2 regions of the Paenibacillus sp. FSL R7-0345 genome follow, and region 1 is predicted to be linked to the other one. Evidence: predicted binding sites of a transcription regulator. Region 1 holds the regulator's gene; the other holds the start of a gene.
What was found. Region 1 encodes LexA, which represses DNA repair genes until DNA is damaged. Its sites were predicted from a motif close to CGAACATATGTTCG; they were not measured.

Region 2: NST84_RS22430 (ImmA/IrrE family metallo-endopeptidase) is a predicted target of LexA. The motif match lies at 3,604-3,617, and genes of this name have one in related genera.

Annotation. Positions count from the first base shown of each region.
Region 1 covers NZ_CP152002.1:3,905,181-3,912,832, reverse strand. The annotation lists gene NST84_RS16605 (hypothetical protein) at 1-80, shown strand, start outside; gene NST84_RS16600 (DNA polymerase IV) at 73-1,332, shown strand; gene NST84_RS16595 (hypothetical protein) at 1,329-1,808, shown strand; gene NST84_RS16590 (hypothetical protein) at 2,087-2,473, shown strand; gene NST84_RS16585 (sporulation protein Cse60) at 2,707-2,898, shown strand; gene NST84_RS16580 (hypothetical protein) at 3,167-3,388, shown strand; gene NST84_RS16575 (hypothetical protein) at 3,464-3,682, shown strand; gene NST84_RS16570 (L,D-transpeptidase) at 3,776-4,114, opposite strand; gene lexA (transcriptional repressor LexA) at 4,278-4,904, opposite strand; gene NST84_RS16560 (LysM peptidoglycan-binding domain-containing protein) at 5,134-5,547, shown strand; gene NST84_RS16555 (DUF896 domain-containing protein) at 5,657-5,860, shown strand; gene NST84_RS16550 (hypothetical protein) at 5,909-6,436, shown strand; gene NST84_RS16545 (HAD-IA family hydrolase) at 6,477-7,262, shown strand; gene NST84_RS16540 (hypothetical protein) at 7,451-7,609, shown strand.
Region 2 covers NZ_CP152002.1:5,187,229-5,194,880, forward strand. The annotation lists gene NST84_RS22405 (hypothetical protein) at 1-172, opposite strand, end outside; gene NST84_RS22410 (glycosyl hydrolase) at 332-1,795, opposite strand; gene NST84_RS22415 (cytidine deaminase) at 1,933-2,352, opposite strand; gene NST84_RS22420 (NucA/NucB deoxyribonuclease domain-containing protein) at 2,493-2,930, shown strand; gene NST84_RS22425 (YjfB family protein) at 3,338-3,514, shown strand; gene NST84_RS22430 (ImmA/IrrE family metallo-endopeptidase) at 3,635-4,177, shown strand; gene NST84_RS22435 (hypothetical protein) at 4,223-4,381, shown strand; gene NST84_RS22440 (2-phosphosulfolactate phosphatase) at 4,519-5,295, opposite strand; gene NST84_RS22445 (hypothetical protein) at 5,487-5,621, opposite strand; gene NST84_RS22450 (YitT family protein) at 5,720-6,556, opposite strand; gene NST84_RS22455 (hypothetical protein) at 6,704-7,111, opposite strand; gene NST84_RS22460 (DedA family protein) at 7,219-7,652, opposite strand, start outside.

The DNA of each region.
Region 1 (7,652 bases):
TAACGGCAGGGGCGCCGCGGGTATTTCTGCTATCGAATATTTTGGCCTGGCACCCGGTGCGGGGGAAGAGGTATGCCTAAGGAGCGTGTTATTCTGCTGTCGGACTGCCAGTCCTTTTATGCAAGCGTCGAAAAAGCTGCTCATCCGGAATACAAGGATATGCCTGTTGCAGTAGGCGATCCGGCACGGATGAACGGGATTGTTCTGGCTGCCTGTCCGCTTGCCAAAGCCAAGGGTGTCACCACCGCCTCACGTGTAGGCGAAGCGTTGACCAAATGCCCGGAGCTCGTCGTGATCCGGCCGCGGATGCGGACCTATATTACCGTTTCCCTGCTGATTTCGGAGATCTACAAGGGGTATACGGATATGGTGGAGCCGTTCAGTATCGATGAGCAGTTTCTGGATGTGACGGGCTCGCTTAAATTTTTCGGAGGGGAATTGCCGAAGGTGATTTCTTCGATACAGCAGCATGTGAAGCTGTCTACCGGTGTCTGGACCCGGGTAGGGGTCGGGCCGACCAAAATCCTGGCCAAAATGGCCAATAATCTGGCCAAGAAGCAGACGGACGGCATCTTCCGGCTCGGATACGACAATCTGAATGAGGTGCTCTGGCCGCTGCCTGTACATGATATGTTTATGGTTGGCGGACGGATGACCAAAAACTTTTTCCGGATGGGTATAACGACGATCGGCGACATTGCCCGGATGGAGCTGGGGGAGTTCAAACGGAGAATGCGGATGACGATGGGCAAGCAGAGCGATATCCAGGCGGAGTATTACTGGCAGACGGCCCGCGGCATCGACCCCAGTCCGGTCGTTACGGGAATCCGGCACCAGATCAAATCCGTGGGCCACGGCAAGGCGCTGCGCTGGAATCTGTATACGCGGCTGGCCGATATTGAGGTGGTGCTACTGGAGCTTGTAATTGAAGTCTGCCAGCGGGCGCGGCGGTACCGGTATATGGGCTCGGTGGTATCCGTCGCGGTGTCAGAGACAGACGGTAACACCTCGCACTCATACAGCCGGCAGATGACGCTCCCGGAGCCGTCGTTCCTGACGCATGAGGTGGCCGCCGCCGCCTACCGCCTGTTTGTGGACCACTGGACCGGGATGCCGCTGAGCCGTCTGACCATCTCCATTGCTCAGCTGAGTGATGACAGTGTCATGCAGCTCACCCTGTTCGATGACCGTATCCGTACCTACAACAAAGAGCGGGCTATTGACCAGATCAAAACCAGATACGGCAGCCGGGCGCTTATTCGTGCATCCTCTTTGCTTGAGTCCGGGGTTGCTCTGGAACGGGCCGAACAGATTGGGGGGCATTATAAATGAGCAAATTAGACGGCAATGAGCGCTGGAAGACCAAAATGCTGATGAGTGAGCATGTTGACCAGTATGAACAGCAGGAGAAGGGGGAGGACGGCAGCAGAACCATGCTTACGAATGCGGAGCGTACAATGGTCCGGGACCTTATTCTGCTGCCTTACATAGATACGATGGTGAGCAAGAGTATTGAGGAGATTGAGCGGTCGGGAAACATGCTTACCAGGACGTACTTAATGGCCGGGCGTTATATCCAGAACCGGGTGATGCAGGACACCTACCGGCTGCAAAAAGAGCTCAAGCAGCGCAATATCAGGGTGCTGGCCGATGAGCAGGAGGATTTCCTGATGTATTATAAAATTTTTTTCCGCGGCTACCAGGAACGTTTCGGACTTACGCGTGACATCATGCGGACAGAAATCAGCCTGAGGCTTACCCGGTATACGTCTGAGCTGGGGACGGTTTTAAAAGAGCATATGAAATAAACAGGCCTGCTCTGTACTCAGGACAGCGGTGGTTTATGTGCGGGAGCTGCCTTCAACCGGATCATGTAAGGTATTCTGCCGTTAAGCGGAGTGTGAATTTATGTGCAGCCAGGAATTTTATTATTTTTTTGAAAAAAGTAGCAGATAAGGTATACATTAAGTACAGGATGGGTTATGGTTAAGTTAACTTATCTGTGTAATTCTAATCCAGGGGCCTTTCAGTGCGTAAGCGATAGAAAGGTCCTTCTTGCATATATTAGGTTAGAAGGGAGTGTTAAATGTATTATGATCAGGAAATGATTACGCGTTACGAGGAGATTGAAGAGAGGGTTGTAAGGTTTATTACGAAGCATTCAGGTGTTGAGTATATGAAGGGTTCGGAGCAGGTTGTGGAGGGCGGCGTCTTTGCCTGGGCGAAATTAAGATCTGTAGATACAGCTATTCAGACTCAGCTGAGGCTTGATTATGTTGAGGTCTTTGAACTGGCCAGACAGAGCATGGAGCATGCCGAGAGCAAGCATCTTATTGATTTTGACCGGAGCAGTGAAACGGTGCTTAATTATATCAGACAGGATTCAATTCTGTGGATTCCGTCCTTGGAGGCAGCTGCTGAGGCAGCGAGAACCGAACTTTCGCTTCAGAAATTCCTGCTTACTCAAACTTAAATATATAGCAGTTGTATAATTGTGTAAAAAAGTGTTTGACCATTCGCAGGCCCGGTGTTAAGCTAGGCTAATAGTAAGGCATTTCGCAGTGAGCTGCGGAGTGCCTTACTGTTCATTTAGGGGTATTTTACATTAATTGTTAGTCGAGGGGTGATGCGCCATGTGCATTTCGCTGCTATCTAATACATGTGTTCCGATATAACTGTGAATGAAAAGGACAAAGGAGAATACTAATGATACAGGTAAAAGAATTTGTAGACGGGGATAATTTCTATGCCGAGAATAAGGCAAACGAGTTCCTCAAAGGGCTGAGGGAGGAGCAGGTCGTAAACATCTGTTACGGATCTATAGTGAAATCCTCGCGTGACGGGGCGGAGCATCAGCGGAGTACAATTTTGGTGGTATATAAGACAGATGAAAAATAAATTCTGGGACCGTCTTTTTACCTGGCTGTCATTTGCTTCAACGTTAACAATTGTGATTCTGGCGGTTTTTTATACACTGGACTAAGAATAAAGGGATTAAACGGGCATTATCTGCGGCTTTCTATAATGGGAGAGCTCTTGGTAATGCCCTTTTCTATACCTGTGTAAGGGAATTATCACATACATACATTACCATTTGTGTTATATTTGAAGTGAATGTTTAAGATATCCATACCAAGGATGAATCAGTCTACAAGGGGGAAGCGGATTGAACACGACTTATAAAGTGCTGGTGTGTGATGCTGATTTATTTGCTGCAGCCCTTGCTGAAGCAGATATATATGTACTGCAGTTACGAAAGGGTAAACCGCCGGTCTTTGCTGATTGTGCAGGTCCGCTGCAAAAATGGACGCCGGAATACATAGAGCTGGGCGGGATGACCTACAGGCGTAAAGATTTTGAATTCCGTGTGCGTATACCCGAAAAATAACAACTGCCGGATCACACAGGCCGGAAGAGCTGGTTTAGCATCTCTTATACTATAAAACGTAAAAGAGGTGTTAATATGGCAGAAAGAGACCGGTCAAGAATCCGCAGAGCGATCCGTGCCCTGCTGGCACAGCGCTCCATCCTGCTGGAGCGGCTTGAAGAAATTAACGAGAATCTGCGCAGATTGCCTAAACCAAGCCGGGCGAGACGTGAATTACTGGCGGCAAGAGTATCGATCCGCGAAGCGTTGCGCTTGAACCGCATCGCAATCAGGCTGTTGCGCAGTGTCCTCTAGAGACTGTTGAATAGGAAGCATAAGAAGTATATAAAGGACACCTCTGCCCCGCGGAGGTGTCCTTTGTGATGGAGGCGGGGCGGAAATCTGCTGCTACTCCCTGATGGTAACCCGTGTCCCGATGGGAACAATACGTGACAAAGCAAGAACATCCTCGTTATACATCCGGATGCAGCCATGCGAAACCATATGGCCGATGGAGGCGGGATCATTGGTTCCGTGAATGCCGTAATGAGGTTTGGACAGGCCCATCCAAAAAGCGCCAAACGGCCCGCCGGGATTGGGCTGCTTGTTAATAATGGTATATTCGCCTTCAGGTGAAGCAGTCAGCATGGTACCAATTCCCACAGGAAAGCCGCGGGTTACAACATCATTATCCAGCAGGTACAGCATACGCTGGGACAGGTCAACAATAATCCGGTAATTAGGCATAGTCATCAGCACTCCTTCTGCTGTCAGAATATGTGCAGAGTCTGCACGCGGTTACCAGAGGCCGAGCGCTGCGCGCGGGAAACGGCAGCCTGTTTATAATTTGAATGCAGACAGGAAAAAGGCTGTTACGCAATTCATGCGCAACAGCCTCATTAGGGGATAATTAGTGGATATCACGGAAAAGTCCGATGACTCTGCCTAAAATGGTAACACGGTTCAAGCGGAGCGGTTCATAGGCCGGGTTCTCCGGCTGCAGGCGGATATGGTCACGTTCTTTATAGAAGGTCTTAACAGTAGCTTCATCTTCTTCGGTCATTGCTACGACGATGTCGCCGTTGTCTGCTGTCTGCTGCTGGCGGACAATGACATAGTCGCCATTCATGATTCCGGCATCAACCATACTGTCTCCAAGTACAGAGAGCATGAAAACCTTGTTGTCACCGACATAGTGGGTAGGAAGCGGGAAATAATCTTCAATATTCTCGGTAGCGGTAATCGGCACCCCGGCGGTGACTTTACCTACAACAGGGATACGGGTAACCGTCTGCACAAACTGGTGTACATTCTCTGAATCTTCCTGGCCGAGCAGCTCGATTGCGCGGGGTTTCGTAGGGTCACGGCGAATCAGACCCTTCTTCTCAAGACGGTCCAGATGACCATGTACGGTGGAGCTGGAAGCAAGCCCGACAGCTTCCCCGATTTCCCGGACTGACGGAGGATAACCCTTGCTGCGGACTTCATTACGTATGAATTCCAGGATCGCCAGCTGGCGACTCGAAATCTTTGACATTGGAATCAACCCCATATAGTATGTTTGGGAAAATTATAACATAGAACTTCCGTTCGTACAAACATAAGTTCTAACTATCTCGTAATAATATTTGGATACCTCTGGAAGGGGAGGTATAAAAGGGGCGGAAACAAAGGGAACAATTGTTCGAAAAAACCTATTGATCAAAACACATGTTCGTGTTATATTAAATTCAAATTTAAGAACAAGTGTTTGGAGGTCGATGATATTGTTAAAATACAGTACTTACCGCAGCATTTATGATGAGACCCGAGAGGTTCAGTCTGCCGAAGCTGGCTCTATCATAGAATATGTGACCCGTATGAAGAATTCTGCAGTATCCCTGTTCGGCGCTTTAACGAATCTGTTCCGCAGAGGCCAGCTGGTGAAGCTTGTCATGATTCTGATGCTGGCGATTTCCGGCTTTACGGTGGTAGGTAACGTATTTGCAGGATCCGTATCATCGGTAATGCCGGCTGAGCGTGTGGTGGTGGAGCGCGGAGATACTCTCTGGAGCATCGCAAATGAACATAAACCATCGGATATGAGGACGGTTGTATATATAGAAGGAATCAAGAAGGCGAGCGGGCTTAAGGGCAGCAATATACAGGCCGGAGATGTGCTGACACTGCCTGCATACTAATAGTTGAAGGAATAGAGGTTACGACAGGAAGAGCTTTCAGGGAGGAGACCTTGACAAGCTCTTTTTCTCATGGCAAAGTTAGAATGAATTTATAGGGGAGGGGAAAGCATTGAATATAGACGAATTGGTCGCACGCATCAATGAATTGGCACGCAAGCAGAAGAGCAGCGGCCTGACGGAAGAGGAACTGGAGGAACGCGCCCGGCTCCGTGAAGTTTATCTGGGCAACATCCGTAAGAACTTCCGTGCACAACTGGATACCATTGAAATTGTGGACAACGATGATCAGGGCGACAAGGGGCTAACACATTAGTCCTGTGGCTTTGTCATAGATATTTTAGGACGACTAGGGGGAACTCACATGGCCCGTTCTTGGGAAAGAATGGTTCAACGCAACACCAAGCAAGTCAATATGCAACGCAAGAAGCAAGGCAAGGAATCGATTTACGCTTCCAAATCATCGCCGGCTGCAGGAAGCAGCGAAATTTTTAAAGGCCGTAACATTGTATTTCCGATCGTTCTGCTGCTGCTCGGGATGATGTTCTGGGTAGTGGGCTCCGTTGATGAAGCCCGGGGGCAGGGCATACTGGCCAACTGGCTGGGCGTTGTTCTGTACTTTTTACTGGCAGCCCTGATTTTCTTCCGTCGTCCTTTCCTTAAGGTTGAGCGGGCCAGAGTTTCCACTATTAAATTTAACCGTGAGCGCTGGCTGCAGGCTTCCGAGATTGAGAAGATTATCCTGTCCCGCAGCATGGTTTCCCTGAAATATAAAGGCAAGCGCAAGCAGTGGGTGTTCTCCAGATTGCTGAACCGTTATGATACTGCAGCAATGGGAGCCCGGCTGGAGCAGTTCGCCAAAGCCAATAATATTGAAGTAGTGCACGAGTAGAAAGATAAGATAGACCAGCAGAGGGAGAGGGAGCGTTATTATGCCGATTACCGCCGTACTATTTGATCTTGACGATACACTGCTCTGGGATGACCGGAGCGTTGAGGAAGCCTTTCGTGCCGCCTGCGAAGCGGCAGGTAACAATGTTGACCCTCATGAGCTGGAGGCTGCTGTCCGCAAGGAAGCCCGAAGTCTCTATGAATCTTACGAGACTTTTCCGTTTACGAAGATGATCGGGATTAACCCGTACGAAGCGCTTTGGGCGAACTTTACGGCAGGGGAGCAGCCGGAATTCCGCCAGCTGGAGCAGCTTGCTCCGGCATACCGCAAGGAATCCTGGCGCCGCGGCCTGGCCGCTCTGGGCATCGAAGATGAAGCACTGGCTGAGCGGCTGGCTGCGAAGTTCGGCGAAGAGCGCCGCAGCCGTCCGTACATGTATGAAGAGACGCTGCAGGTACTGGACGAGCTGCGCGGCAAAGTGAAGCTGCTGCTGCTTACCAACGGCTGTCCGGCTCTGCAGCAGGAGAAGCTGGATGGTGTTCCTGAGCTGATTCCTTACTTTGATCATGTAGTCATTTCCGGCAGCTTCGGCAAGGGCAAGCCGGACAAGGCGATTTTCCAGCATGCGCTTGAACTGCTTGATATCACTCCTGAGCAAGGGATCATGGTGGGTGATAAGCTCACAACGGATATTCTCGGCGGCTTGTCCGCAGGACTGACGACTGTCTGGATCAACCGGACAGAGAAAGAACCGGATCCCGAAATTCAGCCGGCTTACAGAATCGGGCATCTCTCCGAGCTGCTTCCGCTGGTACAATCACTATAAGTCTTTTTATCTAAGCCGGCTTCCTGTAAAAGGGGCCGGTTTTTTTGGTGTCGGAGGTTGACTGAATTCGCATACATATTGTTCCAAATGGGGTATACTCGGTTAATACTTTCTATAAGGAGCTGAGTTATCTGATGATGAGCCAACCCGGATTTTTCTTTAGCGGAGCATTTAGTATCTTCTTCTTTTTGATATGGATAGCATGTATAGGGGCAGGAGTTATTGCCTTTGTTCTGTTTGTAAAGCTTGCACTCAGGGCGATTGCAGCCTTAGATCTGTACAATCATGCCAAAAATCTTGAAATCCGTGAACGCTACGAAACGGTTAAAAAGGACGGCAATCTGTAAGCACTGCACTGCTCTGCTGACATTGAAAGGAGGAGAGCCGCTG
Region 2 (7,652 bases), 1.3 Mb from region 1:
TAAAGTTCTCCAATGAGCTTTTGCCCATTTCGTCAAACTTCGTCATTTCATTGTAGAAATTCTGTACAGTCTCCTGTACCTCCTCCTCAGAAGCAGGTGCAGAGCTGTTATTGCTGCAGGCACTAAGGATCATTACCATTAAAAGTAAAGTTGTCAATAAGGCTTTTTTCATCGTCTCAAATCCCTCCACTTAACAGAATAATGGCGGGTTTTGTAAAGCGCAAATGAAATTAATGTAAAAAAAGCTCGAAAACTCCATATTTCAAATTTAAAGCGTCTTCATCGCAAAAAGATCTCCAAAAATTTGGAGATCTTCTGCAAATATACCTCTTCAGGCAAGCACATAAGCTGTAGCTGGAATAACCGCCCTGGGCTGGCTGTGGCTCTCCCACATCAGGATGGCTTTGGCATCCCCCTGGTTTTCATAATACTCGACCTTCAGCTCATGCAGCTTGCCCTGGATCAGCTGAACACTGCCTGTGCGCTCGGTGCCGCTCTGCTTCATCCAGCTGTCAATCACGAGCACTCCGTCGACCCACACCCGTATGCCGTCATCCGAATAGGTATAGAGATTATAGGTCTCACTGAAATCGGGTTTCAGTTTACCGGTCCACCTTACCGCGAAGAAATCGGCATTGATTAACGGGTCCGGGCTTGCTTGTCTCCATGAAAAATTGATGGTAGAATCCGTCCGGACCAATGCCGGGGCTCCGCTCAGTGCGATGTTATTGAAATACTCCCCTTTAATGCCTGGAGGATGCGCCTGCTCTCCTGCAGCAATCAAAGCTATATACTCATCCCTGGTAATAACGAAGCCGTCATTCATAAAAGATTTGATTGCAGCCTCGGTGTTCTGCTCATACAGCAGCTTGGCCCAGGTCAGCTGGTAGGACCACTTGTTCTGCGACTTCGCCAAGTCTGCCGCGGAAGGCAGCTTACCGTTCTCACCGACAGCGATCAGCTTGCCCCGTCCAAGATCCCACAGCGCATCGTGATGACTGGCTTTATAATCCCCGTCGTAAATGTCCAGGGCCAGCACATCCGCTCTGCCGGCGCCGGGATAGTATTTGGCAGGCTCATCGCTCCACTGGTTCTTGGCATTGGGGCTCCATACCCACAGCAGATTGTGCAGATTATGATAGACGGTGTAACGCTCGAACATCAGGTTCCACAGCTCCAGGAAACGGCTTTTCTGCCCCCACCAGAACCAGCCTCCGTTCATCTCATGATACGGTCTCCAGAGGACGGGAACGCCGGCGTCATTCAGTTTTTTCAGGGTAAGTGCCGTTTTGTCGAGATCAGCCAGCAGGGCTGTGTATTGGGTTGTACCTGGCGTTATATATTTGGCAAAATCAGCTTCGCTGAGGTTCATCGAGACATTTGACCAGGCCGGAGCTGTCCCCGGCAGATTGGCATGATAACTCATGGTCACTATTCCACCGGCCTTATGCCAGCGGATGGCACTGTCTGTCACCCACTGACGCTGGTTCGCTATCAGAGCTTCAGTCTGGTTGCCGATTGCACCAAGCTCGTAGCCGTGCAGTCCGGCATATTGACCGCTTGTAGCTTTAAGCTTGTTGCTGAACTCATCCGCACTTTCCAGATAATCATGTATCCCGCTGATGATTCCTTTGCCTTGCAGTGAATATAGATTGTTCAGCAGTTTCAGCGCCGGAGCTGCCAGCTTCTCATCTGCCGGAGCCCGCAGCAGGGCGCGGAAGGCAGTCTGCCACGCTGCATCATTTACCAGCCGGGATGCCGAATCGAGCAGATCCCGGAGTATGCGCTGTTCCATTTGTTCCACCATCCTTTTTTTGTACCATTGTATGGGTACAACCGGTACAGGGAAGCGGCGGATGGCAGGTAAACAGAGATAATATTAAAATTTTTAATGAACTTTTAAGGGTTATCTATGTATGTAAATAAAAAGAATTACTGGCGGGAGTATCGCATTGGCAGCAGATTCAGAATATCCGCTTTCTCCAGATTCTCTTCCCCGGGAACGATCACCCTGCAGTCTTTTCCATAATCGGCGATCAGCTCACGGCACATTCCGCAGGGCGACACTACTTTGATCTCTCTGTCTTCACTGTCCGGGTCTGGGTGCCTTACGGCAACAATGGTATCAAAATCCTTATAGCCTTCTGAAATGGCTTTGCCGATAACCATGGCCTCTGCACAAAGGGTCACCCGCGAAAGACTTGCTTCCAGGTGCACCGCCGTAAAAATCTCTCCCGTCTTCGTGCGCAGCGCCGCACCGACATGGTGTCTTTCCCACTCATACCGCTTTTTGATTATCTCCTGGGCAGCGGCAACAAGTGTTTCATCTTCAATTGAAATTTTAGCGCTCATCTGATCCTCCTCCTTATCATTCCGGACATAATCTGCGTTTCAAGTCTATTTTTCATAATTTAGTATACTAAAATCTGCTAATTGTAAGCTATACTGATTAGACCAAAGCAACAAGATCCCAACATCATCAGGAGGAGCAAGTGAAAAAACAGAAAATCATCCCCAGTCTTATTATCGTTGTTCTGCTGGCCTTGGCAGCCTACTTGTTTGAAGAGAACGGCCCGTCCGTAACAACGCCGTCCACCGGAGATGCCGAGGTAGTGCAGCTGGTCTTCCCCTCAGACCGTTATCCTGAAACAGCGGAGCACATCCAGGACGCGATCCGGAACGGCGAGTCAGCGGTCTGTACGATCAGCCGTGAGGATGCGGAGGAGAACCGCAAGGAATCGCTCAAAGGGGTGCCCACCAAAAAAGGCTATGACCGCGATGAGTGGCCGATGGCTATGTGTGCTGAAGGCGGTGCCGGAGCTGATATTGAATACATAACCCCAAGCGACAACCGCGGTGCAGGCAGCTGGGTAGGCAACCAGCTTGAAGGCTATGCCGACGGAACACGGGTAGAGTTTATGTTCAAATAAGCGGGAACAGCAGGCAGCCCCGTCCGGGCTTTTACCTGACGGAGCTGCTGCTGCCAAGAACGATTTTAGAATAGACAGGCTTTTGTGATAATAACCAGCAAAATGAACAGTACCAGAATGGCATTTGTCGAAGTCATCCAGGGGTTTACAACCGGAACCACAGGAGGCCCTTGATTCACTCCGCCAACATTGTTTCCGCAACCGCAACCGTATTCTGCACCCATTTTATATTCCTCCCTGTAATGTTTATGCCTACAGCACAGAATATGAAGCAGCCAGCCCGGCAGTCTGGGCCAATCGGCAAACAGTTCTGTTCGCCTAATGAAATCTAATGAATGAACTCTTTTAAGTCGATATACATAAGGAGTGCCGGCTATACTTAAATTTCAACAAACAGGAGGTACGAAATGGACATTGCCGCCTTATCCACTGTCATGAGCCAGGCGTCCCTGAAGCAGGCTGCCGGACTCCAGGTCATGAGCATTGCCAAAGATACAGCTGTAATGCAGGCCCAGAATATGGCCCTGATGCTCCAGCAGAGCCCGCATCCGAATCTTGGAAAAACACTTGATATTCAGGTTTAATTGTTTTATTCTTAAATACATAAGAACGCCAGTTCCGGTCTGCTACCGGAAATCCTTCGCCCTCCGGGCTTTTCTTTTACCCATAAATACGAACATACGATCTTATTTAGAGGTGATAATATGCAATCTTACTACCAAATGACTGCCCTTGAGAGCTGGACCGAAGATCTGTACCAGCGTCTGCAGGTAAGAAAACCAGCCGATATTTCCATTTCCTACATAGCTGAACGCCTGAACATCTGGGTTCACTACCTGGATGTGCGCAGCAAGAGCGTTGAAGCCTCTGCCGGCATGTACACCATGTTCCTGGACAACCGCCTTCCGCCGGAGCTGCAGCGCCTGGAATTCCTTCATGAGCTCTGCCATCTGCTCCGCCATGCCGGCAACCGTATTCTGATGCCCGGACATTTCACACAGGCGCAGCAGGATGAATCCGAGCGCTTCATTCTCTACGCTGCTATGCCCTATTCCATGATCTCTGCCAGACCTTTGCCGGAACTGCGCGAGGATGCCGTCTATCATCTGGCCACTACCTTTCAGGTGCCCGAAGAGCTGGCTTTGCAGCGGATTGACCAGATTCAGCGCCGGGTATTCCAGGGTCAGCTGATGGCTGTGATGGAACGGAGCGAGGAGAGAAAATTCATCCAGCGACATATTCGTTAACTTCCGCGGGGACAATATCTTCATAAGTCCTTGAGGGGGAGCGATATGGAAGCTATTCAAGTCATCCGGCTATTACTGTCCCATCCGGATTACAGTGTGGATGCAGTTCATCCGGAGATACCGGATTTTGTCGGCATTGCGGCGATTGAAGTCGATCACGAAACCCAGACCTTCTCAATTCTGCTGCAGGAACCGGAAGGATGAACTGCCTGGCCGGCTCCAAAAAAATGACCCCGCCGGCGTCAGGCAGGGTCCAAATCTATGAATAAGAGGGGTATGTGAATACTTTACAGCGGTTAGCTTAATTCAGTATGAAATCCAGCTGAAGTCCGGCTGAAATGTTATCTTTTCTGTGCCAGGCGTAGTCCATTAACAAACCGGTTATCCTTCAGCACCGGCACGGCATAGCTGATATCCATCTGGCAGCAGTAGGTCACGTCCGCCTCGAACCCCCGTTCACGCAGTTCACGGCCGCTGGACGACTCCCAGATCAGCTCCCCGATCCGTTGCCCGGAGGATTGCAGCGCGCCAATGCAGATCTGGGCTTCCGGTGACCTGCTCCCGGACAGCCTGGAAAGAATCAGGCCGGCCCCCAGGTAATCTTCAATGCCGGGGCGCAGGTTATTCTCAGCCCCGATGGCATCCGGCCACTTCTCACCGCAGGGGACTACTGTGACAGCCCTCCCAAGCTCAAGCTTCATCTTGTTTGCAGTATCGGCAACAGCTGAGACATTCAGCAGACTGCCGATCAGCAGTGCAGGCGCTTGTGCGGCAATCCTTGTGCAGGCTGCACCGTTCAATGTGCACAGAATAAAGTTACGGTCGTAATCAGCGGAACTGAAGGTCAGTGGAGACATGGAATGGCCCCCTGCCCTTACCGCCTCGGCCCGTCCGCGGATAATGTCCGCTCCAAGCTCCTTGGCATACGCCTTCACCTGATCATTGACCGGCGGCGCATGGGTATAGATGTTGGCCTTATGCTGAACCGCTGTTACCACGGTGGACGAGAAGCTCAGTACATCGACGAATATGACGATGTCTCCGCGTTCTGCTGCAGCTCTCGCCCCTCTTTGGCCCCAGTCCAGTTTAAGGTCATAGGGCGACTGGTCAAAAAACACAGGTTTTCCTCCTCTCTTAGGAATTCAGCTCATATGAACCTTCAAAGAGGGAGTTACCCATAGATGACTGCCTGCGAACCGTCAATTTACCTTTTTACATAATTTTTCGGGAATTTTCAGCAGAACCCGTGGCAGCTGCTAAACAAAAAGCCCTGCCGGAAGTCCGGCAGGGCCACATTTTATCGGTTCAATTATACCCAGAATGCCTTAGTGATGATTACCAGCAGGATGAACAATACCAGAATTGCAGCAGTAGAAGTAAAAGGACTGCCGTATCCGCAGTTTGCTCCGCCAACTGGACCTACATTTTCACCATAACAACCCATTTCCAATTCCTCCTTCATGATTGAGAGTACACCATAGCATATGTGATTTGCCCGCTGCTGACTGGGTGAAACGGCAATGACTTTTCGCCCGGGGCCTTTTATTTGGAAATATCAATGAAGCCCTCCCCAAACACATCGCGTACATCATGAATAGTAACAAAAGCATTTTTATCTTCGGCCCGCACGATTTTTTTGAGCATGGATACTTCCTGTTTGCTGATAGCGATGTAGAGCACATTTTTGTCCTCACCCGTATAATAGCCGTAGCCGCGCAGCACCGTAACTCCGCGGTCCATAAGCTCGGTAACCTTTGCAGCAATGCGCTCATGTTCTGCCGAGATGATGGTCACTGCTTTTTTCGGATTCACACCCTCAATAATGAACTCCATCGCCTTGGTGCCGATGAAGAGAATGACGAAGGTGAACATCACCTTCTCGATCCCGATCACAAACACGGACAATCCGGCAACAATCAGATCAAAAAACAGCAGCGCATAGCTGATATTCCAGTCCCAGTATTTATTGGCCAGCCGGGCCAGAATCGTCGTCCCTGCGGTTGTACCGCCAACCCGGATAATGAGTCCAATGCCGCCTCCGGCCAGCAGACCGGCAAAGATCGCGTTAATGACCGGCTCACTGGAATCAATCCGCCAGTTCTCGGTCAGATACAGGAACAGGGAATTGAAGGCGACTGCGATGATAGTATACAGAATCGTTTTCTTATCCAGCAGCCTGTAGCCGATAATCAGCAAGATCCCGTTCAGCGTGAAGCCGACCAGTGCCGGTGACCATTTCAGCAGATAGAAGAGAATGATCGATACCCCGGTCACTCCGCCCTCCCCGAAATCATTAGGGATAATAAATACATTGACCGCCAGCGCAAACATAAACGCTCCAATAAGCAGCATAAACAGCTCAAAACTTCTTTTTTCCATAATAAGACACCCTCCAGTTACATTACAAAGCTCACAAAAAAAAGCGACTAAAGGAGTCATTCATCCTTTAATCGCTTCTGATAAGCTCTTTTGATACTCCTGATCATAACAAGCAATGGCAGGAATGTAAATACACCGCTGAGTATTTTAGCCTATGGATACGCCCGAGTAGGTTACCGGTCCGGTAACACTTGCCGTATTCAGCAGGATGTTCAAGCTGTTGTTAGCGACTCCCAGAGAGTAGGCATGGTATCCGGCAGGGACGCTTCTGTCCAGGAAAGACATCGCAATCGGCTGTATCGCCAGCAGCGCAAGGCCGCTTGAACCCACATTATAGATAGGCTGGCCGTCCCGGTACAGGGTGAACACTACACTCGGTACACCCAAAGTCGTCTGAAACCCGATACTTGCATTCAACAAAGCCGAACCCCCGGTAACTGTGGACAGTCCGAACTCCGCCAGGATTAGGTTTGCGCCTGGTGCCAGAATTGGTATGGAGATCGTCTGGCTGCCGGTTGAGGCCGTACTGCTTCCTACATCAATAATCGTTGCCATAGCAAGTTCACACATCCTCTCATCTATTCTACTTTCAGAATATGTGAGACTCTGCTGCACGGCTTGGACGTATAGACAGCGGTATCTTCCTATTTATGTGAGGTCCTCTATACAAAAGAAAACCTGGCCCCGACAAAGTAGCCGATAGACACGAATAAAATGGACCAGATCAAAGCGCCTGCCGTAGTGATAAGCAGATATTTGCGGAAGGACATGGCGCTGATGCCGGAAATATAGCTGCAGACATGTCTTAGCCCCGGAATAAAATAGGCAATAAATACGGTCCAGTAGCCGAACTTCAGAAACCATCTTTTTACACTGGCAAAACGTCTGGGGGTCAGTCCTACCCATTTGCCGAATTTCTCTACCACCGGCTGCCCCACTCTCCGCCCGATGGTATAGCTGATCAGCGTGCCTGTGATGGAGCCCATGAAGCATACCAGTACGGAAACAGAAAAATTGAGCACCATAAGCGAGCACAGATAGCCTACAAACAGCATCAGCAGCTCGTCCGGCACAGGAATACCGATAATCCCCAGCG